Regions from separate parts of the Brenneria uluponensis genome, predicted to be linked through region 2. Evidence: predicted binding sites of a transcription regulator. Region 2 holds the regulator's gene; the other holds the start of a gene.

Region 1 (15,844 bases), 960 kb from region 2:
TCTCAATGAGCGTACTCAGGTAAACGAATTCGGGTAAGCGAACACAGCCAACACACCTGCAACTTGAAAGATGACGAGTATATGTTAATGTTGATATTTCCTTTGCCTTACTACGGGAAAACAGAAATAATATTTCACGGTAGGAAGCGCTACCGACGCTCTCGAAATGCTTTGGCTGACTTTTGAAATTCTAGCACTATCCATGCAGGTACTAAGCGCACACCATGCAGCTTAAACACCTCATAAAGATTGTATTGCTGTCCAACGATACAGACATAGCGGTGTAATTTGTAAAACAAACCCTCGATTCCACACCATACGATGGAAAAAAGAAATGGTGATAATGTAGCTGAGCAGATAACCATTAAAGAGAGGTGCCAGTATAGCATTCCGATTTTATTTTAATTATTTATAAAACAATAGGATAAATATTTTTTACTTTTTATTGATACTCATCTGCGAGACAGACATATAAGCTCAGTCAAATAACCGGTCCCCAATCACGGATTAAAGGTAAAAAAAGGTAAATAAAATTAGACAATGGCCGATTAATATACTGCAATGTGGAAAAATGGGGCAACCCCGATAGCAATGTTAGGTACAAAAAATGACACCAAGGTACAAGTAAGACTGATTTTTTTGCTATAGTTAAGACAGAATAATTTTTGATAGTGAAGTTGGGTCATTCTTTAACATTCACCTCATCGCCTTTGTTTGGTCTTCACCCAGTAATTCGAGGCATACTGAGGGGGCATTCTATCTTCTGCAATTCATCACTCTACCTGTTTAGCAGGTGTTAACCCTAGTAACACTGATCGCGGTTTAACGGAGGGATTGAAATGGATGAGTACTCACCTAAACATTATGATATTGCCCAACTCAGATTCTTATGTGAAAATCTGCGCGATGAAAGTATCGCTACGTTAGGTGACAGTAGCCATGGCTGGGTTAATGACCCTACGTCGGCTGTCAATCTTCAGCTAAATGAACTTATTGAACATATAGCTGCATTTATTGTCACCTATAAAATTAAATACCCGAACGACGAAGAACTTTGCGAGCGGGTTGAAAAATACCTAGACGATACCTATATTCTTTTTAGTAACTATGGCATCAATGATGGCGAGTTACGTAGATGGCAGAAATCTAGGTCACAATTATTCAGAATGTTCTCGGAAAAGAGCATCTGTGCGGCAGTCAAAACTTAAGCAATAATTTGTCTTATACTTATTCTAATCCAGGAAAATTCATAAAGGTTATTATGAAAAAAATCGATTATTTGATGCGTTTACGTAAATGCACCTCCATCGACACACTTGAACGTGTTATTGAAAAAAACAAGTACGAACTTTCAAACGACGAGTTAGAAATGTTCTATTCTGCAGCTGACCACCGCCTGGCCGAGCTGACTATGAATAAGCTTTATGACAAGGTTCCTGTTGCTGTTTGGAAATACGTACGCTAGTTGTTAATTAATTGCGAGAACATTAGCAGCGCTAAATACACTGGGCCGGTATCAATATCGGCTTTTGTTTTTATAGGCTATGTAGTGTTATAGCAAAAGTTGTAACAAACTGTATGGGAGAATTGATAATGTACTGTTCTACTTTTAAATTATGACTTAACCAATACAGACAATATAATCACTTCTTTTTTGTCAAAAGCATCCTATCAACAGCATTGATAAATAAAAATCTTGTTTTTTTATCTTATGTGATAAGAGTACCAGAAACCATTTACGACTGAATAACGATTAAAGAACCACTGTCGTTAATCACGAACGGAGAAAAGCTGAATTGATATTGCAGAAATGGTGGGGGCCCTGCCAGCTACATCCCGGCACACACATCGTCTGCTGCGGCTGCTTCCTTCCGGACCTGACCGAATTCACAGAGTAGTGTTGCGGGAGAACCGACAGAGCCCCCATTGACAGCTCAACTAGTGTAAAGCGGAGGGCATTATCTGTGATGGATTATGTAATTGCAAGCCTACATCATCTAATCGCTGTTTTCTTACTCATTACTCGTATTATACTTCCTGTTTTATCATCTAAATCAGTATGAGACTTACAATGCCTAACAATAAGGATAATTTTCGTCAGCGCGTTTTTCATATTGTTTCGGCCATTCCCTATGGAAAGATTGCCACCTACGGAGATATTGCATGTTTGGCAGGCTCCCCACGAGCAGCTCGTCAGGTTGGTGGAATATTGAAAAACCTCCCTGAATGCACCAAGCTACCATGGCACCGGGTTATTAATCGTAAAGGGGAAATATCGTTGATAGGTAACGACTATCTGCGACAAAAAAACGCCCTTGTAGCTGAAGGGATCCAATTTGATGAAACAAACAAAATAAATTTACATCTCTTCCGTTGGCAGTACACATCCTAGATTTCTTTCAGAGTGATGCACCATCAGAGTCGTGACTCAAGGTTATTACGCTGAAGTTAAATAAACAGATCATGCAAAGAATTATTATAGGTTATGCATCCGTATTGCCAGAGGTTTAGTTGGAGCAGGCCTTGCGATACAGGCCCTGTGGGTTGAGGCCCCTATCATAACGACAGTTCCCCTCCCCAGTGAGTATAATTGAAAATGTGATAACGCCCAATGTAGATCATAATTTCATGTGGCAGGTCTCTTTTTCTTATTGTCTGATTATAATCTCCTCATGTGGAACTCTCTTATAGCTACTATTCCAGTCAATTTTCTTTTTTATAGACATATTATTAATAAGGATAAAACTATGAGTCAGGCATTGCAGAACCTGCTTAATCTGCTTAATTTGGAGAAACTTGAAGAGGGGCTATTTCGCGGACAAAGTGAGGATCTTGGATTACGGCAAGTATTTGGAGGACAAGTTGTAGGACAGGCACTTTCAGCTGCGAAACAGACAGTTCCTATTGAACGATTCGTTCACTCCTTTCACTGCTACTTTTTATTGCCTGGAAATAGTCAGAAACCGATCATTTATGACGTAGAAAAACTACGTGATGGAAACAGTTTCAGTACCAGACGTATTCGCGCCATCCAGAATGGAAGGCCTATTTTTTATATGACTGCCTCTTTCCAAAACAGAGAGGTCGGATTCGAACACCAAAATGTCATGCCTCAGGTCCCACTACCAGAGGGGCTACTTTCCGAACAAGAGATTATACGAAGCATATCGCATCTGTTACCTGAACAATTCAGCGACAAGTTTACTCGCGAAAGGCCCATTGAGATACGTCCGGTAAAATTTCACAGCCCTTTCAAAGGCGAAGTAGAGAAACCATTCAGGAATGTATGGTGCAAAGCCAATGGCGACATGCCGGACGATGAACGGACACACCAGTATCTGTTGGGCTACACGTCAGATTGTAACTTCTTATTGACGGCATTACAGCCTCACGGTGTTGGGTTTCTGGAACCGGGAATGCAAGTCGCTACCATTGACCATTCAATGTGGTTCCATCGCCCTTTTCGCTTAGATGATTGGCTGCTTTATTCGGTAGAAAGCACTTCTGCTTCTGGGTCCAGAGGATTCGTCCGCGGACAGTTTTACTCCCGTGATGGTGTCTTGGTTGCCTCCAGCGTTCAGGAAGGTGTAATACGCCGTCATAGTGTTTGAAATTCAGACATAAAAAACCACCTACTAGAGGTGGTTTAATGGCAAAGGCGTGAAGTCACACGCCTTGGGATAATTAACGATTACTGGTTGTATGCATTCTCACCATGGCTGTTCACATCCAGACCTTCGCGTTCCTGTTCTTCCGGTACGCGCAATCCAACAGCCATATCCGCAACTTTGAAAGAAATAAATGCGGCGACGCCAGACCATACAATACAAACGACGACGCTGAATAGCTGCACCCACACCTGATGAGTCATGGTCACACCTTCAGCATAGCCCGTACCACCCAGTGAGGCAGAAGTGAATACACCAGTCAGGATGCAACCGACAATACCACAGACGCCATGGACACCGAACACATCACACGGATCATCGACACGTAACCATCTCTTCAATACCGTTACGCCCCACAGACCAGCGAAACCTCCAGCCAGACCGATAATCATTGCACCGCCGATACCAACAGTACCTGCAGCAGGCGTGATAGCCACCAGACCGGCGATACAACCAGAGCAAGCGCCCAGCAAAGAAGGTTTGCCTCGAGCGACCCACTCACCAAACACCCATGCCAGAATAGCGGCCGCTGTTGCAATCACAGTGGTCAAGAATGCCAGTGCAGCGATATTGTTGGCACCGCTGGCCGAACCGGCGTTAAAACCAAACCAACCAATGTACAAAATAGCGCAACCGATACATACCATTGGCAAGTTGTGTGGTTTAAATGCTTCTTTACCAAATCCAACACGTTTACCCAACAACAATGCGCCAACCAGGCCAGCAACAGCAGAATTAATATGCACCACCGTACCACCGGCAAAATCCAGTGCACCATCAGCCGCCAGATAACCACCCCCCCAGACCATATGTGTCATCGGCAGGTAAGACAGCGTGAACCAAATCGCAACGAAAATCAGCACAGCAGAGAAACGGATACGTTCTGCAATAGCACCAATAACCAGACCAACAGTAATACAGGCAAACGAAGCCTGGTAAGCGACGTGAATAAACTGGTAGAACGTCCCGCTCTGCGAGTTAATATTAATGCCATTCAGCATAAAGTTAGTCAGACTACCGAAAAACGCATTGCCGGAACTAAATGCAATACTATATCCATAAACTACCCACAGGATACAAACTAAAGCAAACGACACCATGACTTGAGTCAGCATGGATAACACGTTTTTAGAACGGTTTAAACCACCGTAAAACAATGCAATACCAGGTATAGTCATGAAAAGTACCAGAGCGGTACAGATCATCATAAAAGCGTTATCCGCTTTATCAATAGCAACTGTATCTGCCATCGCCCATGTGGGGAGCATGGCTGCCACACCGAGGCTCAACGAGAAAGAAAGTTTCTTCATTTTTCACTCATCCCTATTCATAAAACCAAATCAGGTAGTTGTTATAGTGCGGCTTCGTCAGTTTCGCCGGTACGGATGCGGATAACACGCTGTAATTCAGCGACGAAAATCTTACCGTCGCCAATTTTTCCGGTATAAGCCGCTTTACTGATCACATCAATGACCTCATCAAGCTGATCGTCAGCAATAGCAATATCGATTTTCACTTTCGGTAAAAAGTTAACACTGTACTCTGCACCACGATACAGCTCCGCATGCCCTTTTTGACGTCCGAACCCTTTCACCTCAGTGACGGTAAGCCCCTGGATGCCCACAGAAGATAAAGCCTCACGTACATCTTCCAGCTTGAACGGTTTAATCACTACAGTAACCAGTTTCATCCTCATCTCCCTAACCATTAAGTCCAGGCCTTCGCCCGTCACTATCAAATGTGTATACGCCACCAATAAAGCAAATGGTGTGCCATAAAATGATTTATCTTAATCAAAGCGGTAAAACATGACAGGCTCACGTTAACAAACAGATGATGGTTTATAATATGAGCACTAGAGAAGAATATAGTACATTTCGGTAGCACTATTTTGGTGCAATACGCTTAATTGCAGTGCATCTTAAGGAGGCAAAAAAGAAACAGCTGCTAATTTATGGTGCGTGTCTTTGCACTGAAGAAATACTACAGGGACTCAAGAGAGCTCGGTAATAGTCTCATGTCGTTCCGTGGCTGTGAGCTCTTTTCCCGCCAATTGCAGTTGATACATTTGATAATAGCGACCCTGAAGGGTAAGTAACTGTTCATGTGTACCCTGCTCTGCCATCTTTCCATGATGGAGCACCAGGATGCTATCTGCATCTACAATGGTCGATAGCCGATGTGCAATCACAATCAGTGTGATTTGTTCGCGGATAAGCTTTAGTGCCTGTTGAACAGCCTGCTCCGTCCCGGAATCAATATTAGCCGTGGCTTCATCAAGGATCAGGATCTTTGGCGCTTGCACCAACACTCGGGCTAACGCCAATAACTGTTTCTGTCCCACAGAAAGGTTATTGCCCTGCTCTCCAATACGACTATGAATACCTTCCGGCATTCGGCGAACCAGTTCGGCAAGCTGAACAGCTTCCAGTGCTGCCCAGACTTTTTCTTCACTGATAGCACGCCCTAATGCCACGTTAGCGTACATTGAATCCGCCAACACCACCGGATCCTGCTGTACCATAGCCACATTATGGCGCAAAACCTGATGAGACAGTGTTGACAATGGTCGGCCGTCAAGACGAATCTCCCCACTATCAAGCGGGTAATATCCCATCAGCAAATTTGCCAATGTACTTTTACCGCTACCAGTATGCCCGACCAATGCAACAAAGCCGCGTTCGGGTACGGTAAAAGAGATATGTTGTAATACCGGTTTCCCTGCATGGTAGGAAAATGTGACATCATCAATATCAATACGCCCGCTGGTGAGCATCTGTTGATCGCTACCGTACTGCTGCTGAGCACCATCCATCAGTTCAAAAATTCGCTCACCCGCCACTACAGCCTGCTGCAACATAGATTGTTGCGTCGTCAGTTCTATCAATGGTTCATTCAAACGCCCCAGATAGTTAACAAAAGCATACAGAACCCCGACGCCAACAGAGCCGATGGAACTGAAACCAAACTGGATCAATAGACCACATAGCACCAGCGCTGAAAACAGGCTCATCAGTGGACGCAACAAAAAGCCGTTCAACCTCAGTGTTTGCACACGTGTCTGATAATGTAACTGACTTGCAGCATTCAGCTTTTCACCGAAACGGATTTGCTGACGGAATTGCTGGATGACATTCATACCATTAATAACTTCATTAAAGCCGTCATTAATATCTGCCAGATAGCTGCGCATCCGACGAACGATCGGCGTGCTGTAGCGTTGATAAATTATCATCACAATGATAACTGCCGGGAAAATAGCTAAAACCACTAAAGCCATACGCCAATCCAGGCTGAACATTGCCACCAGCATTGCACCAATCAAAGCAGCACTGCGTAATACGGTGGAAACCACCATCACATAAAGATCTTTTACCACTTCAGTATCATTGGTGACACGGGAAATCAGTTGCCCAACAGGTTGTGTATCAAATGTAGACAGCGGCTGGCGCAACGCAGCATCCATAACATCAATTCGCAACTGCTGCACCACGCCAACCGAAACACGGTTGAACACGATGGCCTGAAAATAGTGCAATGTTGCAGCCAACACCTGCAAAAGCACATAAGCCACGGTCAAGCCCGTGACTATCAACAGCGGGAACTTCCCTTTCGCTACCAGTTGGTCAATGAAATAACTGACTAATGCTGGTCCGGTGACTTCAGCCGCAGCAGCAATCCATAACATCAACACACCTTGCGCTAGTGGCTTACGCCATGGAGAACCATACGCAAGCAACCGTTTCAGCGTCGGCCATAATGGATGGGAATTATCCATCTTTCCTTTCCCCATCAACAGGTAAGTCGTCCAACGCCGCTTCCAATTGCTGATAACGATACATATCCCGATACCAACCTGCCTGCTGTGATAGCGCCTGATGATTTCCTCGTTGCACAATACTTCCCTGCTGAAGAACTAAAATTTCATCGGCATTGGTCAATGCTGAAAGCCGATGAGCACTGATAATTAACGTTCGTTTTTCACCCCACTGGCGAAGGTTGTGCAAAATGCGATGCTCAGTACGACCATCAATAGCTGACAACGCATCATCCAGCACCAATATCTCAGCTTTTAGCAACAAGGCACGGGCGATGGCAATACGCTGCTTTTGCCCCCCAGACAACATCACCCCCTTGTCTCCGACTTCAGTCTGATATCCTTGAGGTAAACGTAAAATATCGTCATGTACACTGGCTAAACGAGCTGCCTCTTCGATTTGCTGCTGAGTAGCACCCGGTCTTCCCAATGCAATATTATTCGCGACTGTATCAGAGAACAGAAAGGGCGTTTGTCCGACAACAGCAAAGCGATGACGCAAGTCATCCAGCGATATCTGACGTAATGGCGTCTGGTGATAATGAATTTCGCCCTGCTCAACATCGAAATAACGCAAAATTAACGACAGTAAGGTACTTTTCCCTGAACCGGTCTGACCACATAATCCCAGAACATCGCCTGGTTTCAAGGTAAAACTAACGTGGTTAAGCACCGATTGAGTATGGTCGGGATAATGGAATGATTGAATATCCACCACCAAGGTTCCTGCGCTTGCGGGAAGTGAGCAGTTACCATCTGCAACAACCGGCTCCTCCGCGAGTAACTGTCGTATACGGCTGTACGCTGCGCTACCTCGCTCAACGATATTGAACATCCAGGCCAGTGCCAACATCGGCCAAATCATCAGTCCTAAATACATCACAAAGCTGGTTAATAGCCCTAGCGTCAACGAACCATTAATCACGAGCCAACTCCCCCCACCGATAGCCAGCAAGTTTGAAAAACCAACCGCAATATAAATAGTGGGGTCAAAGCGGGCATCAACGCGGGCAACATGGATATTTTTTTCCCCCGCATCCGCAGCAACCAGAGCAAAGCGATGTGACTGATAATCTTCCAGACCAAAAGCTTTAATCATTCGGATACTGGTCAGGCTTTCCTGCGTTTGATCGTTCAATGAGGAGAACGCCGCCTGCGCCGCTCTAAAACGCTGGTGGAGCTGCGTACCATAATACTTGATTACCATTGCCATTATCGGCATTGGTACTAATGCCAATAACGTCAGTTGCCAACTGATCTGAGTACACATTACAACCAGAACTGCACATCCCATCACCAGTGAATCAACCAGCATCAAGACACCTTCACCCGCAGCAAACACTACACGATCCACATCATTGGTGGCGCGGGCAATCAAATCACCTGTACGGTGATGCAAATAAAAAGCGGGATTCTGGCGACTTAACTGGCAATAAAAATCTTTGCGCAGTTCTACCGCCAACTGGTAGGACGCACTAAACAACAACACGCTCCATAAGTACCGGAGCAGGTAAATAACAATTGCCGTAAGCAGAAGAATACCAATCCACCGAGTGATAGCTGCAGCAGACATGGTATTTTGAGTAACGCCATCAACAATAATTCCAACTACTTTAGGTGGCAATAATTGCAGAATGGCAATAATGATTAACAGTATTACCGCGCTCAAATATCGTTTCCATTCGCGGCGAAAATACCATCCAAGTTGAGTAAAAAGTCTCACGCAGTCTTAATTCCAGTTGCTAAGCAAGCGTCGTTGTTATACTGAACAGAAATATTATACATAAAGCTGATGACTGATAGATTTTATATCTGAAGCGGCAAAGCGGTAGTATGTTTTATACGTTCCATGGCAAAACTGGAAGTTACATCCACCAGACCGGGAATACCATTAACCAGCCGCTTGTAAAAATTATCATAGCTCTTCATATCAGCTACCTGAACCTGCATCAGATAATCATACTCGCCAGCCATTCTGTAAAATGCCAAAACTTCTGGCATATCCGAAACAAAACTGGTGAACTCACGATACCAGGAACTGTTATGCTGCTGAGTTTTCAGCAAGACAAATGCCGTCAACACCAATCCAAGTCGATCGCTATCCAGCAATGCCACACGCGCCCGGATGTACCCATCTTCATCAAGACGCTTAAGGCGTTTCCAGCAAGGTGTCGACGTCAGATTCACCGCATCTGCCAGCACTTGCAATGACAAGGTGCAGTCTTGTTGCAACAACGAGAGTAAAGTACGGTCAGTTTTATCTAACATTCCGTCACCTAATAGAAAATATTTCTCCTATTTAGTACATATACAGTGAAAAAGGCAATCTTTTTTTCCTGAGTAACCGTTACGCTACTGCTATCGTTGCCAACAGAGTTTTTCATTATGACCAACACCTGGATAAAAGAAGCCATCAGCACCATTGAAGCAGACTATCAACGTTCGGCAGATACCCATTTGATCCGTGTGACATTATCAAACTATCCCGGTATTTATTTTTATTTAAAAGATGAGAGCACCCATCCCAGCGGCAGCCTGAAACATCGGTTGGCTCGCTCACTGTTCCTCTACGGCTTAAGCAACGGCTGGATAAAAGAAAACACCCCGATCATTGAGGCATCTTCAGGCAGTACCGCTGTTTCAGAGGCCTATTTTGCCCGCCTGTTAGGGTTACCGTTTATTGCCGTCATGCCTGCATGTACCGCAAAACGCAAGGTGGAACAAATTGCGTTTTATGGTGGCAGTTGCCATTTTGTCGAACAGTCCAGACAGATTTACGCGGTTTCAGAACAACTCGCCCGAGACCTGAATGGTCATTACATGGACCAGTTCACCTATGCAGAACGGGCAACCGATTGGCGTGGTAACAATAACATCGCCGATAGCATTTACCGGCAAATGTCCCGTGAACCATTTCCAGTACCCGATTATCTGGTTATGAGCGCCGGCACTGGGGGTACCTCGGCCACATTAGGACGTTACATTCGCTACAAGGGACTGGATACACAACTGGTCGTCGTAGATCCGGAAAACTCGGTATTTTATGACTGTTATCAGCATAAAGATCCCATGATTACCGGTCAGTATAGCAGCCGTATTGAAGGAATTGGTCGTCCACGTGCGGAGCCGTCGTTCATCCCAAGCGTTATTGATGAAATGATCAAAGTACCCGATGTTGCCAGCATTGCCACTATTTACTGGCTGGAAAGTATTCTGGGCCGCAAAGTCGGTCCGTCCACCGGAACCAATGTCTGGGGGATGTTACAACTGGCTAAAAGAATGGTAGACGAAGGACGCGGGGGTTCTATCGTTACCCTACTGTGTGACAGTGGTGAGCGTTATCTGGATACCTACTACAACCCTTACTGGGTAGCGGAGAACATCGGCGATATTGCACCTTATTTCCAACAATTAGCAGAAAAAACCAATGATGAATGCACGCCGGTTTGATCCCCTGGAATCCTTCGCTGAACAGCGGGAGATTTTTCAGGTACCATATCTTTTTCTATGATACGTGAAGTTATATGACCGATGTTATATAACAGCATGGAGACTCATCCCCGGTAAGGTGAATCAGAATGAAAAGCGCAGTTGTTGTTTTTAGTGGTGGACAGGATTCCACGACCTGCCTGATACAGGCACTGAAGCAATATGATGAAGTCCATTGCGTTACCTTCGACTATGGACAACGTCATCGAGCTGAAATTGAAGTAGCCAAAACGCTCGCACAACAACTGGGGACCAGATCGCATAAGGTGCTTGATGTCGGTTTACTTAATGAATTAGCCATAAGCAGCCTGACTCGTGACAACATTCCGGTACCTGAATTTGAAGCCGACCTTCAGGGACTTCCCAGTACTTTCGTTCCCGGACGTAATATTCTGTTTCTGACGCTAGCCTCAATTTATGCCTATCAAGTTGGTGCCGAAACCGTAATCACTGGTGTTTGTGAAACGGATTTTTCCGGTTACCCAGACTGCCGCGACGAATTTGTCAAAGCGCTTAATCAGGCCATTGCTCTCGGATTGGCCAAAGACATTCGTTTCGTAACACCTTTAATGTGGCTGAATAAGGCTGAAACCTGGGCCCTGGCCGATTACTACCATCAGTTGGATACGGTCAGAAATAATACTCTGACTTGTTACAACGGTATCAAAGGTGCAGGATGCGGCCACTGTGCAGCCTGCCACTTACGCGCCAAAGGTCTGGAAGAATACCATCAGGATCCCGTTGGGGTCATGGCGTCACTGCGCCATAAGACAGGCTTGCAGTAATTATACAAAGACGATCAGATAATGATCACTGCCTAGTCTGAACACCGTCCTTTGATATGACTCTCATCTATTATCTGAGATGGTTATAATCTCAGGCACAATTCGGTCCATTCTCCGGAGAATGGACCGGACGAATATCCCCCAAACGTACTGCCTCAGGGACCCCAGGTAGCAAGCACTGTTTACATGATGAAAATGCCAATATTATAGCCACGAACAGTGATACGGGTTTGTGTTGTCTTACAATAGTCGTCTCAGGAAAGAACCTGTTCAATTGATACGCATGGCAAAGGTTCGCAGCCAGGTGAATCTGCCACACCAGGCCGCGAACAATATCACAGTTTTAAACGAGACAGATTCCGTCCGACCAGCGCGGCACCAATCCCTGGAACCTCCTGGAGTTGTTCTATCTGGGTAAAAGGACCATTTTGCTCACGGTAGGTAACAATAGCTTGTGCTTTTTTCAAGCCGACCCCATTCATAATCGCCGCCAGTTGCTCTGCTGTTGCCGTATTGATATTTACCTCGTCTTCATCGCTGTCAGCTATGATTGCTTTTTCCAGTTTCTGTTTCGGTACAGACGATTTCATAACCTCCGATGATTTTTCCAGTGCACCTTTCTGTTCAACCGTAGTGGCTTGTACCATTACCGTTAAACCAGACAATCCCATTCCAACAATCAGGCAAAGCGCTTTTATTCCTGACTTTTTCATGCTGTTTCCTCCTTGTGTTTGACAGCATCATCACATTGCCGCAACGTCAGATAATCAGCAAACCTCAAAGTTAAAATGTGGAAAAGGCCGCGAAAGCGGCCTTTGTTTATTGCAGAGATTTGCAGATGTTTGCGAGGACGATTACTGTTCCTGGATGACTCTACCCAGTTTGATTGTTGCTTTGCTACGCAGGCTGCTAATCAGCGAATCAAACAGTGTGCCAACAGCCCCTTGTTCAAGCTGGGAAACAAACTGCGTTTTCTGTTGTTCTTCCAGGGTGTGCGGCTTAACGCTATCTAGCGCTACCAACACAATATTACCGGCCTGATCCTGAGCAATTCCATAAGAAGGTTTATCTTTCTGCGGATGTGGCAAAGAGAAAACAGACTCAGCCATCACATCATTCTGAGCAACAGAGGACATAGTTCTTGGTTCGCTGAAACTCAAGCTTGCGGCCTTAAGACTATCATCCTTGCCTTGTTTCAGATCGACCAGAATTTTTTCAGCTTCTACCCGGGCCTGTTGCTCTGCTTTCTGACGCTTCAGGGTCTGAACCACCAGATCATGAACCTGGTCCAGTGGTTGAGTCGTTTCAGCTTTATGATCAGTGATCCGGAGAACAAAAGCACGATCACCATCAACGGTGATGACATCAGAGTTATTGCCCGGCGCCCCATTTTCACCTAACAGGGAACCGCCAAAAATGGCCTGGGTCACCGGCTGGAAATTCAGCGCTGCTGGCGGCTTGTCACGTGTAAACCAACCCGTCGATATAGCTTTGGTGCCTGAAACCTGCTCAGCCGATGCCAAAGATTCATTATCATTGGTGGCAGCGTCACTCACTTTCTGCTGCAACGCATAATATGCATCCAGCGCCTTCTCGCGCTTAACCTTGGCAACCACCTCGTCTCTGACATCATTCAGTGGCTTGATACGCTGAGGCTGAATGTCATCCAACCGAACAATCAGATAACCGACTGAAGACTTGATCGCACCAGATAATTGGCCCTTCTTCGTCAGGTTAGCCTGTTTCAGTTCATCCACCGTGGAATCAGCATCCATCCAGCCCAGATCACCGCCCTTAAGACGAGAAATGACATCTGTCGATTCTTTTTTAGCCAAGGTAGCGAAATCAGCCCCTTTCTTCAGCTTATCCAGAACAGCGTTAGCATCAGATTCACTTTTAACCTGAATCACGCTATATCTCTTACGCTCTGGCTGAGAAAAATCGCTTTTATGCTGATCGTAATACTGAGTAACGGCTGCATCATCTACCGTGGTTTTATCCATGATAGCGGCAGCATCCAGCATGATATAGCTGACTTTAAACTGTTCAGGCGCGAGATAACGACTCTTGTTCTGATTATAGAAGTTCTGTATCTCTTCATCGGTAACCGTTTGGGTTTTCGCACGATCAGCAATATTGATAGTCGCAGTACGAATAGTCCGGTCCTGTGCCGCCATAGAAATCAAGTTATCGATTTCCTTCGGTAACAGAAAATCGGTATTACCTAGTCCATGAATCAATTGCTGTGTAATCAACTGCTTGCGTAATAGTTGAGCGTAAGCATCGGCTGTCAGGCCAAGACGACGAACCTGAGCCAGGTATTTTTCGTTATCAAACCGATTATTGGTCTGGAATGCCGGCACTGCAAAAATCGCCTGTTTAACTTGCTCATCGCTAATGCTCAAACCAAGCTTATGTGCGTACTGATCCAACAACACTTCATCGATCAATTGCGACAATACCTGATTACGCATCTGCTTCATGTAACCATCGTTACCAGCCAAAGCGGAAAAATTTTCCCCCAGCATTTCCTGCTGACGGCTACGCTCGTTCTGTACCGATTGCTCCAGTTGAGCACGGGAAATTTCCTGTCCATTAACCTTCGCAGCATAATCACCTGAACCACTAACCAGGTAACTGCCTACGCCAGTCAACACAAATGAACCGATGATCAAGGCCAGAATAATTTTAAGCACGACGTTATTAGCGGCCGCGCGTAAATTGTCCATCATAATGTGACAACACTCCGCTGTAGAATGGATAAAACTCCCTGCGCAAGCCGTAGCCATACGTCCTTGCTATTGCTATAGCCGAAACCGGCTAGGGCGCATTCAACCTTTTGACTGATAATAATAATCCTGACTATCAGTAAAAAAGGCACACCATAAAATGGCGTGCCCTCTATCTTACCCTACCAGTAACTTTGCGTCAGGTAATGTTTCCGGGAGAAACCAGCATTCCCAGAGCTTTTCTGTCCAATGATCAGTTAACTGCATCCTTCAGCACTTTACCGGCACGAAAGCCCGGCACTTTTGCTGCCGGGATACTAATTTCTTTTCCGGTCTGTGGGTTGCGGCCAGTACGTGCTGCGCGTTCACGCACAGAAAAAGTGCCAAATCCCACCAAAGCAACGTCATCTCCTGTTTTCAGAGATTCGGTAACAGACCCAATAATTGCATCTAACACACGCCCTGCTGCCGCTTTGGAAATATCAGCATCTGCGGCAATTTTATCGATCAATTGTGACTTGTTCACACTTTCATCCCCCTCTGAAATCTTGTAATCATGATGTCTTTTTTAAAAACACGATACGTAACTTTATATAGATTCTGCCAAGTCATCCCAAACGTTATCGATAAACCTAACAGTGCTCTAAATTAGCGGTACAAAAAAAGGCTGGCAAGCATCATTTAACTTACCAGCCCTTATTTTATCAATGGTTTTTGCTATAGGTCACTATTTGGCCGTAGCTGTGACCACTTGCATACCATAAGGTGCATTCAGCAATGCTATAGACAGAACTTCCTCAATGCATTTCACTGGATGAATATCCAAGTCAGCAATGATATTCTGCGGAATCTCTTCCAGATCACGTTTATTCTCTTCAGGAATCAACACTGTTTTAATCCCACCGCGATGAGCTGCCAACAGTTTTTCCTTTAATCCACCAATGGGCAAAACCAACCCACGTAACGTAATCTCACCAGTCATGGCCACATCCGCTCGAACCGGGTTCCCCGTCAGACAAGATACCAGCGCGGTACACATGGCAATCCCCGCACTTGGACCGTCTTTTGGCGTTGCCCCCTCGGGCACATGCACATGGATATCCCGTTTCTCATGGAAATCCGCATTGATACCCAGTTTATCTGCTCTGGCTCTTACTACTGTCAGCGCTGCCTGAATGGATTCCTGCATCACCTCGCCCAATGAACCGGTATAGGTCAACTTCCCTTTACCTGGCACACTAGCCGTTTCGATAGTCAGCAAGTCCCCACCCACTTCTGTCCAGGCCAGCCCGGTTACCTGACCGACTCGATTTTCATCATCTGCCCGGCCATAGTCATAACGCTGTACACCCAGAA
Region 2 (15,844 bases):
AATGGTGATATGGAGCGTGATTACGCTTATACCATTGGGCGTTCTCTGGATGATTTAAAGACACCTGAGTGGGTGGGTGAAGAGTGTGCCAGACGCACATTGGCACGGTTGGATCCGCATAAATTATCAACCATGGAAGCACCAGTGATGTTTGCCGCTGAGGTGGCTACCGGACTATTTGGTCATTTGGTGGGGGCTATCAGTGGTGGCAGTGTATACCGTAAGTCAACCTTCCTGCTGGATAAACTTGGGCAGCAAATTCTGCCTGAGTGGCTGACTATCGAAGAGTTCCCACACCTGCGTAAAGGGCTGGCGTCTTCACCGTTTGATGGTGAAGGTGTTCGTACCCAGCAACGGGAAATTGTGAAGGATGGTGTCCTGCAGACCTGGCTGTTAACCAGTTATTCCGCTCGTAAACTGGGTATGAAGAGTACCGGACACGCTGGTGGTATTCATAACTGGCATATTGCCGGACAAGGGCTGGATTTCAACGGTATGCTCAAACAAATGGGTAAAGGTCTGTTGGTGACTGAGTTGATGGGACATGGCGTCAGTGCGGTCACCGGCGACTATTCCCGTGGCGCGGCAGGTTTCTGGATCGAAAATGGGGAAATCCAGTATCCGGTGAGTGAAATTACCATTGCCGGGAACCTGAAAGATATGCTGCGTAACATCGTTACCACGGGTGATGATATAGAAAACCGCAGTAATATCCAATGTGGCTCAGTGTTGTTACCCGCCATGAAAATTGCCGGAGCATAAACGACGACGCCTGACGATCCCCATAGTGCGGGGATCGTCCATCCAATAATACTAACTTGAATTATCAGCGATGATATTCGCTAGCCGCTTCTGGTTGATACAACAGTTCCAGCACGGTAATGTGCGCCTCTTCTCCATTTGGCAATTTCCAGTCTATGGTGCTGCCCACATGCATGCCGAGTAAGGCTGCGCCTAGTGGTGCCATAACGGAAAGCTGCTCTTGACTATCTTTTACTGCTGACGGATAAACCAATGTCCGTATATGTTCTTCTTGTGTCTTCAGATCGCGAAATCGGATCCGGCTATTCATGGTTACCACATCTGCGGGTATCTCTGTTTGCGGCAGGATTTCCGCACGATCTAACTCTTCGTTCAGTGCCAGAGCCGTAGCTGTGTTCGCGAAAGCGGGGTTCTCCAGCAATGTGTCGAGGCGTTCGGCATCCAGTTCGCTGATTGTCAGGTTTGGTTTTGTCATACTCCTCTCCGGTTTTCATATGATTACAACATAAAAGCAACACCCCCGCGCCAAGAGGGGCGGGGGTGTATAAAAAGGACATGCTTTAAATGATAGTAGGTTCTTATGGGAGTGAAAGGAAGAGATCGGGATCACGAAGATGGTGATGGACGGTGATCCTGATGAAGGATAAATTAATCCTCGTCAAATCCGGCTTCAAACAGTTCAATAACCGACGCCAAAGCCTGTTCTTCATCCGAACCGCTGACTTCAATCTCAATATAGCGCCCTTTGGCTGAATCCAACATTAGCATGGCAATGACGCTGCTGGCTTCAGCCTCTACACCACTATCATTACGTAAAAGAACTTCAGCCTCAAAGCTTTGTACCAGTTCAAATAATTTCATGGCTGGTCGAGCATGCATTCCAAGGCGGTTTTTGACTTCAACGGTTTGTTTTACGGTCATGATTTTCGCTTTTCCAACGTACGATGACGTGACTGTACATTTTTACCACGGGAACGAAAATAATCGGCCAATTGTTCCGCAATGTAGACAGAGCGATGCTTACCACCCGTACAACCAATCGCCACCGTTAGATAGCTACGATTATTGGTTTCCAGCATCGGCAGCCATAACTCCAGGTAGCTACGGGTTTGATAGATGAAGTTATGAACTTCAGTATGACGATCCAAAAATGCGGCTACCGGTTTATCCAACCCGGTCATTGGGCGTAGTTTTGGGTCCCAGTGGGGATTAGGCAAAAAACGAACGTCAAAAACATAGTCGGCATCAATAGGAATACCGTGTTTATAACCGAATGATTCAAATACCATTGTCAGCTCACGTTCCCGTTTACCTAGCAAACGGGTACGTAACATCTCGGCCAGTTCATGTACCGACATTTCTGACGTGTCAATGATAAGGTCGGCACGGGAACGCAGAGGTTCGAGCAAATCGTTTTCCTCATCAATGGCGCTTTCCAGGGACAGATTCTTGCTGGAGAGTGGATGAAGACGACGAGTATCACTGTAACGGCGGATCAGCGTGTTGCGATCAGCATCCAGAAACAGTAATTGAGGCGAAAAACTTTTTGGCAACTGCGTGATGGCTTGTTCCAGTATTTCCGGCGATTCAGGCATGTTGCGCACGTCAATGCTGACGGCTGCAGAGATGTTACGCTCTGCTAGCGTGTTGGCGAGGTCCGGTAGTAGAACCACCGGTAGGTTATCTACGCAGTAGAAGCCCATGTCTTCCAGTGCGCGCAGGGCTACGGATTTTCCCGAACCTGACCGACCACTGACAATCATCAGCACCATCTGAAGATTCCCCCCTGGCAGCAGATGATGAAGATCCACCGCCACAGTTAGTTTCCGTTAGTAGCCCGGCGACGCCGGAATCTATGGTTAATTTCGCAACCCCGGGCTGTTGTCAGGCAAAGGTCTGACACCGTTGAATTTTTATGGTATGTCTATCGATTTGCGCCACGGTGTTGCCAGTAACTGTGCCACATTATTCGGCCTCGGTCATAATCTGGTACAGCTCATCATCACTTTGTGCCGCACGCAGACGCCGACATATTGTTTTATCGGCGAGCCGTTTGGCAATGAGGGATAACGTATGTAAATGGGTTTTACATTGTTCCGCGGGAACCAGCAAGGCAAAAAGTAAATCTACAGGTTGGTTATCGATGGCATCAAAGGCAATGGGCTGCTCTAGCTGGATAAACACACCAACTGCACCCAGTGTATTTTCATCTTCCAGTTTCCCGTGGGGAATCGCAATGCCGTTGCCGATACCTGTACTGCCCATGCGCTCCCGTGTCAGGATCGCTTCGAAGATAATCTGCGAGGGCAGATTGAGCTGTTGAGCCGCCAGTTCACTGATGATTTCCAGGGCACGTTTCTTACTCTGGCAGTGGACAGCACTACGGGTGCACTCTTTACGGAGCACTGCGCTGAGTTGCATAACGGGATCGTTGTTCATTTCGTTTTCACTTAACGACACTTTTGTGCCTCAGATAATCAGCCTACTGTTTAACAGTAGGCTGATTGCTGTCCCTGCGCCTGAAGGCGATGAAAAAATCAGTGTTGTTTCAGTTTATCCTTATGTTTGTTTAACTGTCGCGCCAGTTTATCGATCAAAAGATCGATGGCAGCATACATATCATCCGCTTCTGATGTAGCGTGCAGCTCACCGCCGTTAACGTGGATTGTAGCATCCGCAATCTGCTGGATCTTTTCCACTTTAAGTACCACGTACACCTGATTTATACGATCAAAGTATTGTTCAAGTTTTGCGAATTTTGTATTGACAAAATCGCGCAAGGCATCAGTTATTTCGACGTGGTGTCCGGTAATGTTGAGCTGCATATCATCTTCCTTCTCAATTAGGGTCAGACCAGCTGCTTACGCTGATTTGACGGCGGGATAGATAGAGACTCTCGGTACTTTGCAACAGTTCTCCGAGCCACAATGATTCCCTGTTCAGAGAGCAAAGTGGTTAGTTTACTGTCACTCAATGGCTTCGCGGGGTTTTCCGCAGCGATCAGTTTCTTGACCAGCGCACGAATAGCGGTGGATGACGCTTCGCCACCACTGTCTGTATTCACATGGCTGGAGAAGAAATATTTCAGTTCGAAAATACCTCGTGGGCTATGCAGAAATTTCTGCGTAGTCACGCGGGAAATAGTGGACTCATGCATATCCACAGCCTGGGCGATATCCGCTAGCACCATGGGTTTCATAAACTCTTCGCCCTGTTCAAAAAATGCCAGTTGCTGCTCGACGATACAGCGAGTGACCTTTAACAAGGTTTCGTTGCGACTCTCCAGACTTTTGATTAGCCAGCGGGCTTCCTGCAGGTGACTACGGATAAACTGGCCGTCACTGTCACTGCGCACACTGTTGCCCATCGCCGCATATTGCTGGTTGATCTGTAACCTGGGAACACTGTCTGTGTTCAGTTCGACTATCCAGCGATCTTGTACCTTATGAGTCAGAACATCGGGAATCACATATTCTGATTCACCAGTGTTAATTGATTGACCAGGGCGCGGGTCAAGGGATTGAATTAATGCCAGAGCTTCTTTCAGTACATCTTCTTTCAGACGACTGGAACGAATCAAGGCACGAAAATCATGGTTTGCCAGCAGATCCAGAAACTCACTGACAATCAGTTTAGCCTCTGACAGCCAGGGCGTATCCGGCGCAAATTGCGAAAGTTGTACTAGCAGGCAGTCTCGCAGATCGCGAGCGGCAACACCAATCGGGTCAAAATGCTGTACCCGCTTGAGTACTGCTTCCACTTCTTCCATCGTGACATTATCGTCACCGATGCTCTCACGGATTTCATCCAGCGATACGGTCAGATAGCCAGTGTTGTCAACCGCATCCACTATTGATGTGGCAATAGCCGCATCAGTATCAGAAAACGGTGTCAGTTCCACCTGCCACATCAGGTAGTCCTGCAAGGTTTGGGTGGTTTCTCCCTGGTAGACTGGCAGTTCGTCATCGCGGTAGTCAGTGCTGGTACCTGAAGGGGTTCCGGCAGTATAAATTTCATCCCAGGCGGCATCCAGCGGCAGTTCATCTGGCATATCTTTCTGTTCCAGCGCTTCCCGTGTATCTAATGCTTCACTGTCGGTGTTTTCTACGGTGTCTACTTCTTCATGCGTATCAGCCTGTTCTAACAATGGATTGCTTTCCAGCGCCTGTTGGATCTCTTGCTGGAGTTCAAGCGTGGACAACTGCAGCAGACGAATTGCCTGTTGCAGTTGTGGTGTCATGGCCAATTGTTGGCTAAGCCTGAGTTGCAAACCTTGCTTCATAAATAGCGCTAACTTCCTTATATAATTAAAAAACGACGTTATTAGAGTCGAAATCCTTCACCCAAATAGACTCGTTTTACTTGCTCGTTGGCCAGTATATCCATCGGTGAGCCGTGGGCAATAAGGTGACCCTGGCTAACGATGTAAGCGCGTTCACAAACGTCTAACGTTTCACGAACGTTATGATCGGTGATCAGTACGCCTAAGCCACTGTCGCGCAGGTGTTCAATGATCTTTTTAATATCAATCACCGAAATAGGATCTACCCCGGCGAAAGGTTCATCCAGCAGGATGAACTTCGGGTTGGCAGCCAGCGCCCGGGCTATCTCTACCCGTCGACGTTCACCACCCGAGAGCGATTGTCCCAGACTATCGCGCAAGTGAACAATATGAAACTCCTCCATTAGCTCATTTGCGCGATCTTCCTGCTGTTCTGTCGTCAGATCCTTGCGGATTTGCAGTACAGCCATCAGGTTGTCATAGACACTCAAACGACGAAAAATGGATGCTTCCTGAGGCAGGTAACCAATACCGCGGTGCGCACGGTCATGCAAAGGCAGTAAAGTGATGTCATTATCATCAATAATGATACGGCCTTCGTCGCACTGCACTATTCCCACCACCATATAAAACGTCGTAGTTTTACCTGCGCCATTGGGACCGAGCAGACCAACAATTTCACCGGAGTTGACGGTGAGACTGACATCTTCCACTACTTTGCGGCCTTTGTATGCTTTGGCCAGATTTTCTGCAATTAATGTAGCCATAGGTTACTGTGCCACTCGCTGTTGCGTTTTGGGTGACTTGCTCTGCGATTTACTTTGGTCGCCTTTATCCTGAAGTTGAGAGGGCACCAATACCGTAGTTACTCGTTTTCCTTTGTCACTGAATGCTTCCATCTGTTGTTGTTTTACCAGATAGGTAATACGGTCGCCTTTTATGTTGCTGTCCAACTGTTCCAGATAGGCGTTGCCCGTCAGGATGACAAAATCCTTATCCAGCTCATAGCGCAATTTTTGCGCATGACCTTTTACAGGTTTGCCATTGTCCTGCATCTGATAAAATGTGGCGGGATTACCATAGCCTTCAATAATTTCATGGCCTTGTTTCCCCTGAGGGCGGGTAACCACGACTTTATCTGCATGAACTATGATGGAGCCTTGGGTGACGATAACGTTGCCAGTAAAAGTGGCAACATTACTCTGCATATCAAGGGATTGCTGGTCTGAATCGATATGTATTGGTTGCTCGGTATCGCTGGTTAATGCCAGTGCCGGAATGCTAACGGCAAACAGAGAGCTGGCGAGCAAGGTACTACGTATCAGATTATTTGTTTTGTGGGATTTCATAGGAGGTTTTTACCTTTTCGATCAACTCGGCAGTTTTGTCGCGCAGATTGCCGCGCATTCTTAATCCGTTGGAAGTAAAGCCGGTACCGTACAGTGTGACTTCATCATCTGATGAGACATCTTGAGTTATCAGGTTTATCTGGGCATTGTCCGTCTTAATGCGCTTCAGTTGCGACTCTGCGGTAAGGCTGTTTACTTCAACATGACCATACAAATAGAGCATTTTATCTTTTGTCAGTTTGGCGCGATCAGAGCGCACTGACCAGGTGGCCACGCCCTGCTCATTAAACAAGGTGGCAACGGGCAGGGTAAACCAACTCACCTGATCGGTATTGAAAAATTCGGCTTCACTTGCTACCAGTTTGTAATTTAATTTCCCTGCTGGGTCATAAACTACGGTCACTGTTTCTTTGGTCGTATAATCAGGGGCGTTACTTGTTGTGACCACTGGGTTCGATGTTGTCTTGTTATTGGTTAAATTCAAACCGAGCAGGATCAGTGCGATCAATGCCAGCAGAATAGTCAGCCAACCTTTCGTTTTACTCATATCGACAGCCCTTTGGCATGCTCCAGCTTATCTTGAGCCAACAGAATAAGATCGCAAATTTCACGCACAGCACCATGGCCTCCAGAAATACGTGTAATGTAATCCGCCGTTGGCAGCAATAATGGATGGGCGTCTGCAACGGCTACACTCAGCCCTACTTGGGCCATCACCGGCCAGTCGATTAAATCATCGCCGATATAAGCAACCTGGTCCGCTGTCAAAGACAGCTCACCCAACAGCTTTTGGAAGGCTAAAAGCTTATCAGACTGGCCCTGATAAAGGTGAGTAATCCCTAATGTTATACAGCGATCTACCAGTAGTTGTGCTGAACGACCTGTAATAATCGCAATATCTATGCCGGAAGTCAGCAGACAGCGGATGCCATAGCCATCTCTCACATGAAATGCCTTAAGTTCTTCTCCCTGGTTCCCCATGTAGATCAGGCCATCGGAGAGTACACCGTCGACATCGCAGATTAACAAACGAATATCTCGGGCCTTGGCCAGTACCCGCGAGTCGACAGGCCCGTAGCAAGTGTCGGTTTGCGTCCCGGTTTCACTCATTCACGCTTATCCTTGGTTTTAGCAGAGGCTTATGGTTATGCAATATCATGACCGCAGTGTTGACAGATTAAACCACACCAGCCCGCAGCATGTCGTGCATATGAACGATTCCGAGCAGACGGTCATCATCTGCCACCAGTAGTGAAGTTATATGGCGTGATTGCATCAGGTTAAGGGCATCTACGGCCAGCATTTGGGACGTGACCCGTATTCCGCCACGAGTCATGACATCCGCGATACGAGCACTGTTTAAATCAATGTTCATATCAAAAATACGGCGCAGGTCACCATCAGTAAAGATCCCTTCAATTTTCCAGCCATCGCTGCAAATTACTGTCATGCCAAGATTTTTACGGGTAATTTCCAATAGCGCATCTCGTAGGGAAGCATCACGGTTCACACACGGCACTTCATCACCAGAATGCATAATATCGTTAACACGCAGCAAAAGTTTGCGGCCCAGAGCCCCTCCTGGGTGTGACAAGGCAAAATCTTCGGCGGTGAAACCACGGGCCTGTAATAACGCTACGGCTATCGCATCCCCCATAACCAGTGTCGCAGTCGTGCTGGACGTCGGTGCCAGGCCAAGCGGACAGGCCTCTTGTGGAACGTGTACACACAGATGAATATCGGCGGCCTTGCCCATTGTGCTTTCCGGGTTGCCTGTCATACATATAAGGCAGATCTGTAGGCGTTTCAGCACTGGAATCAGTGACAGAATTTCATGGGATTCACCGGAGTTGGAGATGGCAACTATTACATCCTGCGTGGTAATCATCCCCAAATCACCGTGGCTGGCTTCACCGGGATGGACAAAGAATGCGGGCGTACCGGTGCTGGCAAAGGTCGCTGCCATTTTACAACCGATATGTCCGGACTTGCCCATGCCCATTACCACAACTTTGCCTTGGCAATGAAAAATCCTCTCACAGGCACGGGAAAAGTTGTCATCAATGTATTGACCTAACTGGGCCAGACTTTCGCGTTCAATGTTCAGAACCTGCTTGCCTGCTTGTTGGAAATCGAAACCGGGTTGTAGCTCATAATGTAACATGCGGTAAAAATCCTGCGTTGCTGATACTCTGATTATGGAAGAAAGAACAGCACCGAGATATAAGCGATGAAGGCACACAGCAAGAGTGCCCCCGCGCCTTGACCGATGCACTGTTTCCGGCGGAGACAGAGCGCCGCCAGTAATACACTGACCCCTAACATGATCCAGTAGTCGCGCTCAAACGCGAGCGGGTTAAGTGCACCAGGTGAAAGTAACGCGGGTACCCCCAGGACAATCACAATATTAAAGATATTGGAGCCGATCAGGTTACCCAATGCGATGTCATCTTCTTTTTTTAATGTTCCGACGATAGCCGTCGCCAGTTCTGGCAGGCTGGTACCGATAGCCAATACCGTCAGACCGATGGTAAGTTCACTGATGTTATAATAGCGGGCGATGACTGTGGCATTATCAATCACCATCCGGGCCGCCATCGGCAGGATAATCAACCCCAGTATCAACCATAGCAGCGCCACAGTGTAATTACTCTCTTGGGGTAATTCGGCTATCTGTTCACGAGTGAAGCTATCCATTTCTTGTCGCTGATTGTTATGGGCCATTTTCAGCATCAGCAGAATGCACAGACCAGCAATCAACAGCAGAATTATTCCATCCATCCGACTCAGAAAGCTATCATGCAACAGAAAACCACAAAGCAGCGTGACCAACAGCATTAGAGGGATCTCACGACGCGATAGAACAGATTGAAACGTCAGCGGCCGGATAAGTGCCACGCTGCCCAGAATTAGCAAGATATTGGTGATATTGGAGCCCAGCACATTCCCCACTGCCATATCTATTTGATTATTCAAAGCCGCAGTCACCGAAACGGTGAGTTCCGGTAGCGATGTCCCCATACCGACAATCACTATCCCGATTATCATCGGGGGGATGCCAAAAGAGCGGGCCAGAACAGCAGCTCCGTATACCAGGCGGTCGGCACCATAAACCAGTAAAATCAAACCAATGATCAAGAGTACTGTTGCAAAAAGCATGCAGCGTCCTTTATTCAGGTATAATCACTGGTTCATTGGTAGACAAACCAGTATTTTTGGACGAATAGTGAACAGAAAATCGTGTTTTTACCATTGGTGCTAATTCTGACTGTGTAGGGCGAAAAAGTAAAACCAATGGCAACTTTGGTCACGAATTGACGACGTGTTTTTGTCACAGTACCGTGATTGTCATTTGTGCTTACCTTAAGTGCGAACAAAATGGCATAAGTACACGTTAATATTAATGACAACGCCCTTACTGGCGGTCGGGAAGGAAATAAATAATGAACCATGAGGCGATTAACCTGGTTGAAATTCGCGGGCTCAATTTCCGACGTGGAGAGCGTTCGATATTTACTGACATCTCGCTGGATGTACCGAAAAGAAAAGTGACGGCCATTATGGGGCCGTCGGGGATTGGGAAAACGACGTTGCTGCGGTTGATTGGTGGTCAACTTCAGCCAGACAGCGGGGACATCTGGTTTGATGGGAAAAATATTCCGACGCTTTCTCGTTCCGGATTATATGAATCCCGTAAGAAAATGAGCATGTTATTTCAGTCTGGGGCATTGTTTACCGATCTGAACGTGTTTGATAATGTTGCCTGGCCGTTACGTGAGCACAGCCGGTTACCGGAACCATTGCTTCACAGTACGGTAATGATGAAGTTGGAAGCGGTGGGATTGCGTGGTGCCGCACAACTTATGCCTTCGGAGCTTTCCGGGGGGATGGCGCGACGTGCTGCGTTAGCACGCTCAATTGCCCTGGATCCTCAACTGATCATGTTTGATGAGCCTTTCGGTGGTCAGGACCCCATAACCATGGGGGTTTTAGTCAAGCTCATTAGTGAGTTGAATCATGCGCTGGGAGCGACCTTTATCGTGGTATCTCACGATGTCCATGAGGTACTGAGTATTGCTGATTACGCTTATATTATCGCCGACCAGCGCGTAATCGCTAAAGGCACACCGGAGGAGTTGCAAGTAAATGAAGATCCTCGTGTGCGCCAGTTCTTGGATGGCATTGCTGACGGGCCGGTACCGTTCCGTTACCCGGCTGGTGATTACCAACTTGAGTTACTAGGCTCTGGGAGTTAAATAATTCATGCTACTTCAGGCAGTCGCGTCGTTAGGACGCCTCGGTATCAGCGTATGCGCTTCTTTTGGTCGCGCGGGGCTGGTGCTTTTCAATGCGCTAGTGGGGAAACCCGAGCTGGCGAAACAGTGGCCGTTGTTCTGCAAACAACTCTACAGTGTAGGGGTTCAGTCACTGCTGATTATCATTGTATCCGGCATATTCATCGGCATGGTACTGGGGTTGCAGGGTTATCTTGTCCTGACAACTTACGGTGCGGAAGCCAGTCTGGGTATGATGGTTGCTTTGTCGTTACTGCGTGAACTAGGGCCTGTGGTGACGGCGCTGTTGTTTGCCGGACGTGCCGGTTCGGCACTGACGGCAGAGATTGGCCTGATGAAAGCCACTGAACAACTTTCCAGCATGGAGATGATGGCGGTTGATCCGTTACGGCGTGTTGTGGCTCCCCGTTTCTGGGCTGGCTTGGTCAGTATGCCATTGCTGACTGTCATTTTTGTGGCGGTGGGCATCTGGGGGGGGGCGTTAGTGGGTGTCGACTGGAAAGGAATCGATTCCGGTTTTTTCTGGTCGGCCATGCAAGGCGCGGTGGAATGGCGGCACGATTTGCTTAACTGTGTAATAAAAAGCGTAGTGTTTTCCATTACCATCACCTGGATTGCGTTATTTAATGGCTATGACGCGATTCCGACGTCAGAAGGGATAAGCCGTGCGACGACCCGTACCGTAGTGCATTCATCGCTGGCGGTGTTGGGATTGGATTTTGTGCTGACAGCACTGATGTTTGGGAAATGAGTCGATGCAAACTAAGAAATATGAAATCTGGGTTGGCATATTTATGCTGATTGCGCTGGGCGCCATTATCTTTCTATGTCTGAAAGTGGCGGACTTGAAATCAATTGGTCATCAACAGACTTACCGTTTGTATGCGACTTTCGACAATATTGGCGGTCTGAAGGTACGTTCACCAGTAAAAGTAGGGGGAGTCGTGATTGGACGGGTGGAAGATATTTCGTTGGATCAAAAAACCTACCTGCCGCGTGTCGCGATGGATATCGAACAGCGTTATAACCATATTCCAGATACCAGTTCATTGTCGGTGCGAACTTCTGGTCTGCTGGGAGAGCAATATCTGGCGTTGAATATAGGGTTTGAAGATCCGTCCATGGGAACCTCAATTCTGAAAAATGGCGGCGTTATTCAAGACACTAAATCAGCCATGATATTGGAGGATCTTATCGGTCAATTCCTATATAAGGGTGGTAGTGGCAACACTCAGAATAACAGCCAAAACAGCACTGATTCGGTAGCGGCTCCAGAGCCTCAGTCCAATTCTGTTACACCGCATCCATAAGAGGGCTCTTGCATGTTAAAACGTTTATTAGTGGTAGCGTTACTGGCAGTGTCGTCGTTTGCCAGTGCAGCGGATCAGACTAATCCGTATAGTCTGATGAATGATGCGGCGAAGAAAGTTTTTACCCGTCTTAAAGATGATCAGCCCCAAATCATGAAAGACCCCAACTATCTGCGTGTTGTGGTGCGGGAAGAACTATTACCTTATATTCAGGTGAAATACGCTGGAGCATTAGTGTTGGGGCCGTACTACAAAAGTGCCACACCAGCACAACGTGAAACCTATTTCAAAGCATTTACCGCCTATCTGGAGCAGGCATATGGTCAGGCTCTGGCGCTGTATCATGACCAGACTTACCAAATCGCGCCTGAACGACCACTCGGTGATGCCACTATTGTTTCAATCCGCGTGACTATCATTGGTAACGACGGGCGCCCGCCAGTTCGTCTGGATTTCCAATGGCGTAAGAACAGTATAACGGGCCACTGGCAAGCGTATGACATGATCGCGGAAGGAGTGAGCATGATCACGACCAAACAGAATGAATGGGCTGCAACGTTGCGTCAAAAAGGGATTGATGGTTTGACTCAGCAACTTCGTATTGCCGCACAACAGCCAATCACGTTGGATCAGCAACGAAATGGTTAGCACAACGCTTAACTGGAAGTCCGATGCATCCACGCTGGTGTTGGACGGCGATTTAGATCGTGAAACACTATTGCCGCTGTGGCAGCAGCGTGAAACTCTGCTGCAAGGAAAGACTGTGCTGGATATGAGTCAGGTAAATCGGGTGGATTCTTCTGGACTGGCATTGCTGGTTCATTTTTATCATCAGCAACAGCAGAACGGTGTGGCGTTGCAAATTACGGGTGTCAGTGACCGACTCAAAACATTGATTGAGCTCTATAGCCTGGACAAAATTATACCCATCCAGCTCATTAGCTGAAAAAACCTTCAAGCTATCTCTAAATCCCCTTTTGCTTTTGTGCAAAGGGGGATTTCTTTTGTTTAAGATGAAGGTAGATTCATCTAAGATACCAAGCTGTTTATCATCCCCCTGACGCAGAATCGAGAGCGATGGAAAATAACGAAATTAAAGATGTGCTGATGAATGCATTGGCACTACAGGACGTCCATGTATCCGGCGATGGCAGTCACTTTCAGGTGATTGCTGTGGGTGAGTTGTTTAGTGGTATGAGCCGCGTAAAACAACAGCAGACGGTGTATGCCCCGTTGATGGAGTATATTGCCGATAACCGTATTCATGCGTTATCCATTAAGGCTTATACGCCAGATGAGTGGCAGCGCGATCGTAAACTCAACGGTTTTTGAGCGATCGGACTTGATGCCGCACTATTGAATTTGAATATTGAGAAATCGTTACTATGGATAAATTTCGTGTGCAGGGGCCTACTCGGCTCACTGGTGAAGTTACTATCTCCGGGGCTAAAAATGCGGCCCTGCCTATCCTGTTTGCCGCTTTACTCGCTGAAGAGCCGGTAGAGATTCAGAATGTTCCCAAACTTCGGGATATCGACACAACCATGAAACTGCTGAGTCAGTTAGGGGCCCGTGTCGAGCGAAATGGTTCTGTACATGTTGATGCCAGCTCGGTAAATGTCTTTTGCGCACCGTACGAGCTGGTAAAAACCATGCGTGCCTCTATTTGGGCACTGGGGCCGCTGGTAGCCCGTTTTGGTCAAGGCCAGGTTTCTTTGCCTGGCGGTTGTGCCATTGGTGCTCGTCCGGTTGATTTACATATCAATGGATTGGAGCAATTAGGCGCAGAAATTACCCTGGAAGAGGGGTATGTGAAGGCAACGGTCGATGGCCGCCTAAAAGGCGCTCATATTGTGATGGATAAAGTTAGCGTGGGTGCCACGGTGACTATCATGAGCGCGGCGACATTGGCTGAAGGTAAAACCATTATAGAAAATGCGGCGCGTGAGCCGGAAATTGTGGATACGGCCAATTTCCTCAACACGCTAGGTGCCAGGATCAGTGGTGCTGGTAGCGATAAGATTGTTATTGAAGGTGTAGCCCGGCTGGGTGGCGGGGTTTACCGCGTTCTGCCAGATCGCATTGAAACGGGGACTTTTCTTGTGGCTGCCGCTGTGTCTGGCGGTAAAGTGATGTGTCGTAATACACGTCCAGATACATTGGATGCCGTGTTGGCCAAACTGCGTGAAGCGGGTGCGGATATTGCGATCGGTGAAGATTGGGTCAGCCTGGATATGCATGGCTGTCGTCCTAAAGCGGTTAACCTGCGTACTGCTCCACATCCCGGATTCCCTACTGATATGCAGGCTCAGTTTAGTTTGCTAAATCTGGTCGCTGAAGGTGCAGGGGTCATTACTGAGACCATTTTTGAAAACCGCTTTATGCATATTCCGGAATTGATCCGCATGGGCGCGCAGGCAGAGATTGAGAGTAATACTGTTATCTGCCATGGCGTAGAGACATTATCTGGCGCTCAGGTGATGGCAACGGACTTACGCGCTTCAGCAAGTCTGGTACTGGCTGGTTGTATTGCAGAAGGTGTCACTATGGTGGATCGTATTTATCATATTGATCGCGGTTATGAGCGTATTGAGCATAAGTTACGGGCACTTGGTGCAAATATTGAAAGAGTCAAGGAAGGCGAATAGCGTTCCGCTCTGAACCGGGTGGGTTAACCCACCCGATTTTCCGTCTGTTTATAAATCTTTTTTATAAATAAAGCAGTCAGCTAGCTGGAAATTCCTGAATGGTTACATTCAGCGTTATTTCTTTATTGTTCCGGGAAATCACAACTGGGATGACTGAGCCAGGACGGATTTCAGCTACCTGATCCATGGTTTCAATTACAGATCGAACGGGTTTATTATTCACTTTTAACAACCGATCCCCTTCTTTGATACCAGCTTTATCCGCAGGTCCGCCTGGTTCCACCTTTTTGACAAATACGCCCCGTAATCTGTTATCTATCGATACATTCTGGTCTTGATTTTCAATTTGTGCCCCATTGATGCCGATGTAACCGCGGATAACCCGACCATCGCGAATCAGTTTGCCCATCACTTTGATAGCCAGTGCCACAGGAATGGCAAAGCTTAAACCTTCTGGGGTAGCGCCATCATCGCTTTTGTCAAAAGATAACGTATTGATGCCAACCAGTTCTCCCAACGTGTTAACCAATGCTCCGCCTGAATTGCCACGATTGATAGACGCATCGGTCTGCAGGAAGTTCTGGCGCCCTGATGGACTTAAACCAACCCGTCCCGTGGCGCTGATAATACCTTGAGTAATGGTTTGCCCCAGATTGTAAGGATTCCCGATAGCCATCACCACGTCACCCACATGCGCTACTCGTTTGGTATTGATGGGTATTTCCGGCAAATTGGTTCCCTCAATTTTCAACACTGCCAGATCGGTAAGGCTGTCGGAACCGACCAGCAGAGCCTCGAACACACGTCCGTCCTGTAGGGTTACTATGATCTGGTCAGCATTATTGATAACGTGCTTATTGGTGAGGATGTAACCCTTGCTGTTCATGATAACGCCGGAACCCAGGGTGCGAATATTGAGTTGATCCTTCTCATTTGGATTGGATGCCCGGTTATATACGTTGACGACTGCGGGCGCGGCGCGTCGTACACCTTGATAATAGCTGACAGGTGTTTCGCTTTCGGCACTATCGTCTGGTTTGAATAGTCCGTTGTTTGAACGCAGCATGGGAAGTGCCAGTAGCAGAATACCTGCAACGATGACACCCATCAGCGCCGAACGTATAAGTTTGGTTAGCATAAGCATCTGGGTATAAGTAAAAGATTAACTGCAGAATATCATGAGATAGTTAGACACCAC

The links. Region 2 encodes sigma-54, which starts transcription at its own class of promoters, with help from an activator protein. Its sites were predicted from a motif close to GTTGGCACANNTTTCGCTNT; they were not measured.
Positions count from the first base shown of each region.
Region 1: the regulator sigma-54 is predicted to act here: its motif matches at 5,426-5,445, upstream of glnK (P-II family nitrogen regulator).

Region 1 covers NZ_CP135917.1:3,611,512-3,627,355, forward strand. Annotated here, with positions in the region: gene tomB (Hha toxicity modulator TomB) at 840-1,208, shown strand; gene RS889_RS16830 (HHA domain-containing protein) at 1,262-1,465, shown strand; RNA gene ffs (signal recognition particle sRNA small type) at 1,821-1,917, opposite strand; gene RS889_RS16840 (MGMT family protein) at 2,072-2,392, shown strand; gene tesB (acyl-CoA thioesterase II) at 2,748-3,611, shown strand; gene amtB (ammonium transporter AmtB) at 3,692-4,978, opposite strand; gene glnK (P-II family nitrogen regulator) at 5,020-5,358, opposite strand; gene RS889_RS16860 (SmdB family multidrug efflux ABC transporter permease/ATP-binding protein) at 5,662-7,446, opposite strand; gene RS889_RS16865 (SmdA family multidrug ABC transporter permease/ATP-binding protein) at 7,439-9,208, opposite strand; gene RS889_RS16870 (Lrp/AsnC family transcriptional regulator) at 9,292-9,753, opposite strand; gene RS889_RS16875 (PLP-dependent cysteine synthase family protein) at 9,871-10,935, shown strand; gene queC (7-cyano-7-deazaguanine synthase QueC) at 11,064-11,759, shown strand; gene RS889_RS16885 (ComEA family DNA-binding protein) at 12,095-12,472, opposite strand; gene ppiD (peptidylprolyl isomerase) at 12,614-14,491, opposite strand; gene hupB (nucleoid-associated protein HU-beta) at 14,742-15,014, opposite strand; gene lon (endopeptidase La) at 15,216-15,844, opposite strand, start outside.
Region 2 covers NZ_CP135917.1:4,567,229-4,583,072, reverse strand. Annotated here, with positions in the region: gene pmbA (metalloprotease PmbA) at 1-762, shown strand, start outside; gene rnk (nucleoside diphosphate kinase regulator) at 827-1,237, opposite strand; gene npr (PTS phosphocarrier protein NPr) at 1,411-1,683, opposite strand; gene rapZ (RNase adapter RapZ) at 1,680-2,534, opposite strand; gene ptsN (PTS IIA-like nitrogen regulatory protein PtsN) at 2,728-3,201, opposite strand; gene hpf (ribosome hibernation promoting factor) at 3,300-3,587, opposite strand; gene rpoN (RNA polymerase factor sigma-54) at 3,611-5,044, opposite strand; gene lptB (LPS export ABC transporter ATP-binding protein) at 5,086-5,811, opposite strand; gene lptA (lipopolysaccharide ABC transporter substrate-binding protein LptA) at 5,815-6,393, opposite strand; gene lptC (LPS export ABC transporter periplasmic protein LptC) at 6,371-6,940, opposite strand; gene kdsC (3-deoxy-manno-octulosonate-8-phosphatase KdsC) at 6,937-7,503, opposite strand; gene kdsD (arabinose-5-phosphate isomerase KdsD) at 7,571-8,557, opposite strand; gene RS889_RS21330 (calcium/sodium antiporter) at 8,590-9,552, opposite strand; gene mlaF (phospholipid ABC transporter ATP-binding protein MlaF) at 9,837-10,649, shown strand; gene mlaE (lipid asymmetry maintenance ABC transporter permease subunit MlaE) at 10,657-11,439, shown strand; gene mlaD (outer membrane lipid asymmetry maintenance protein MlaD) at 11,444-11,998, shown strand; gene mlaC (phospholipid-binding protein MlaC) at 12,011-12,646, shown strand; gene mlaB (lipid asymmetry maintenance protein MlaB) at 12,639-12,944, shown strand; gene ibaG (BolA family iron metabolism protein IbaG) at 13,076-13,330, shown strand; gene murA (UDP-N-acetylglucosamine 1-carboxyvinyltransferase) at 13,384-14,646, shown strand; gene degS (outer membrane-stress sensor serine endopeptidase DegS) at 14,723-15,784, opposite strand.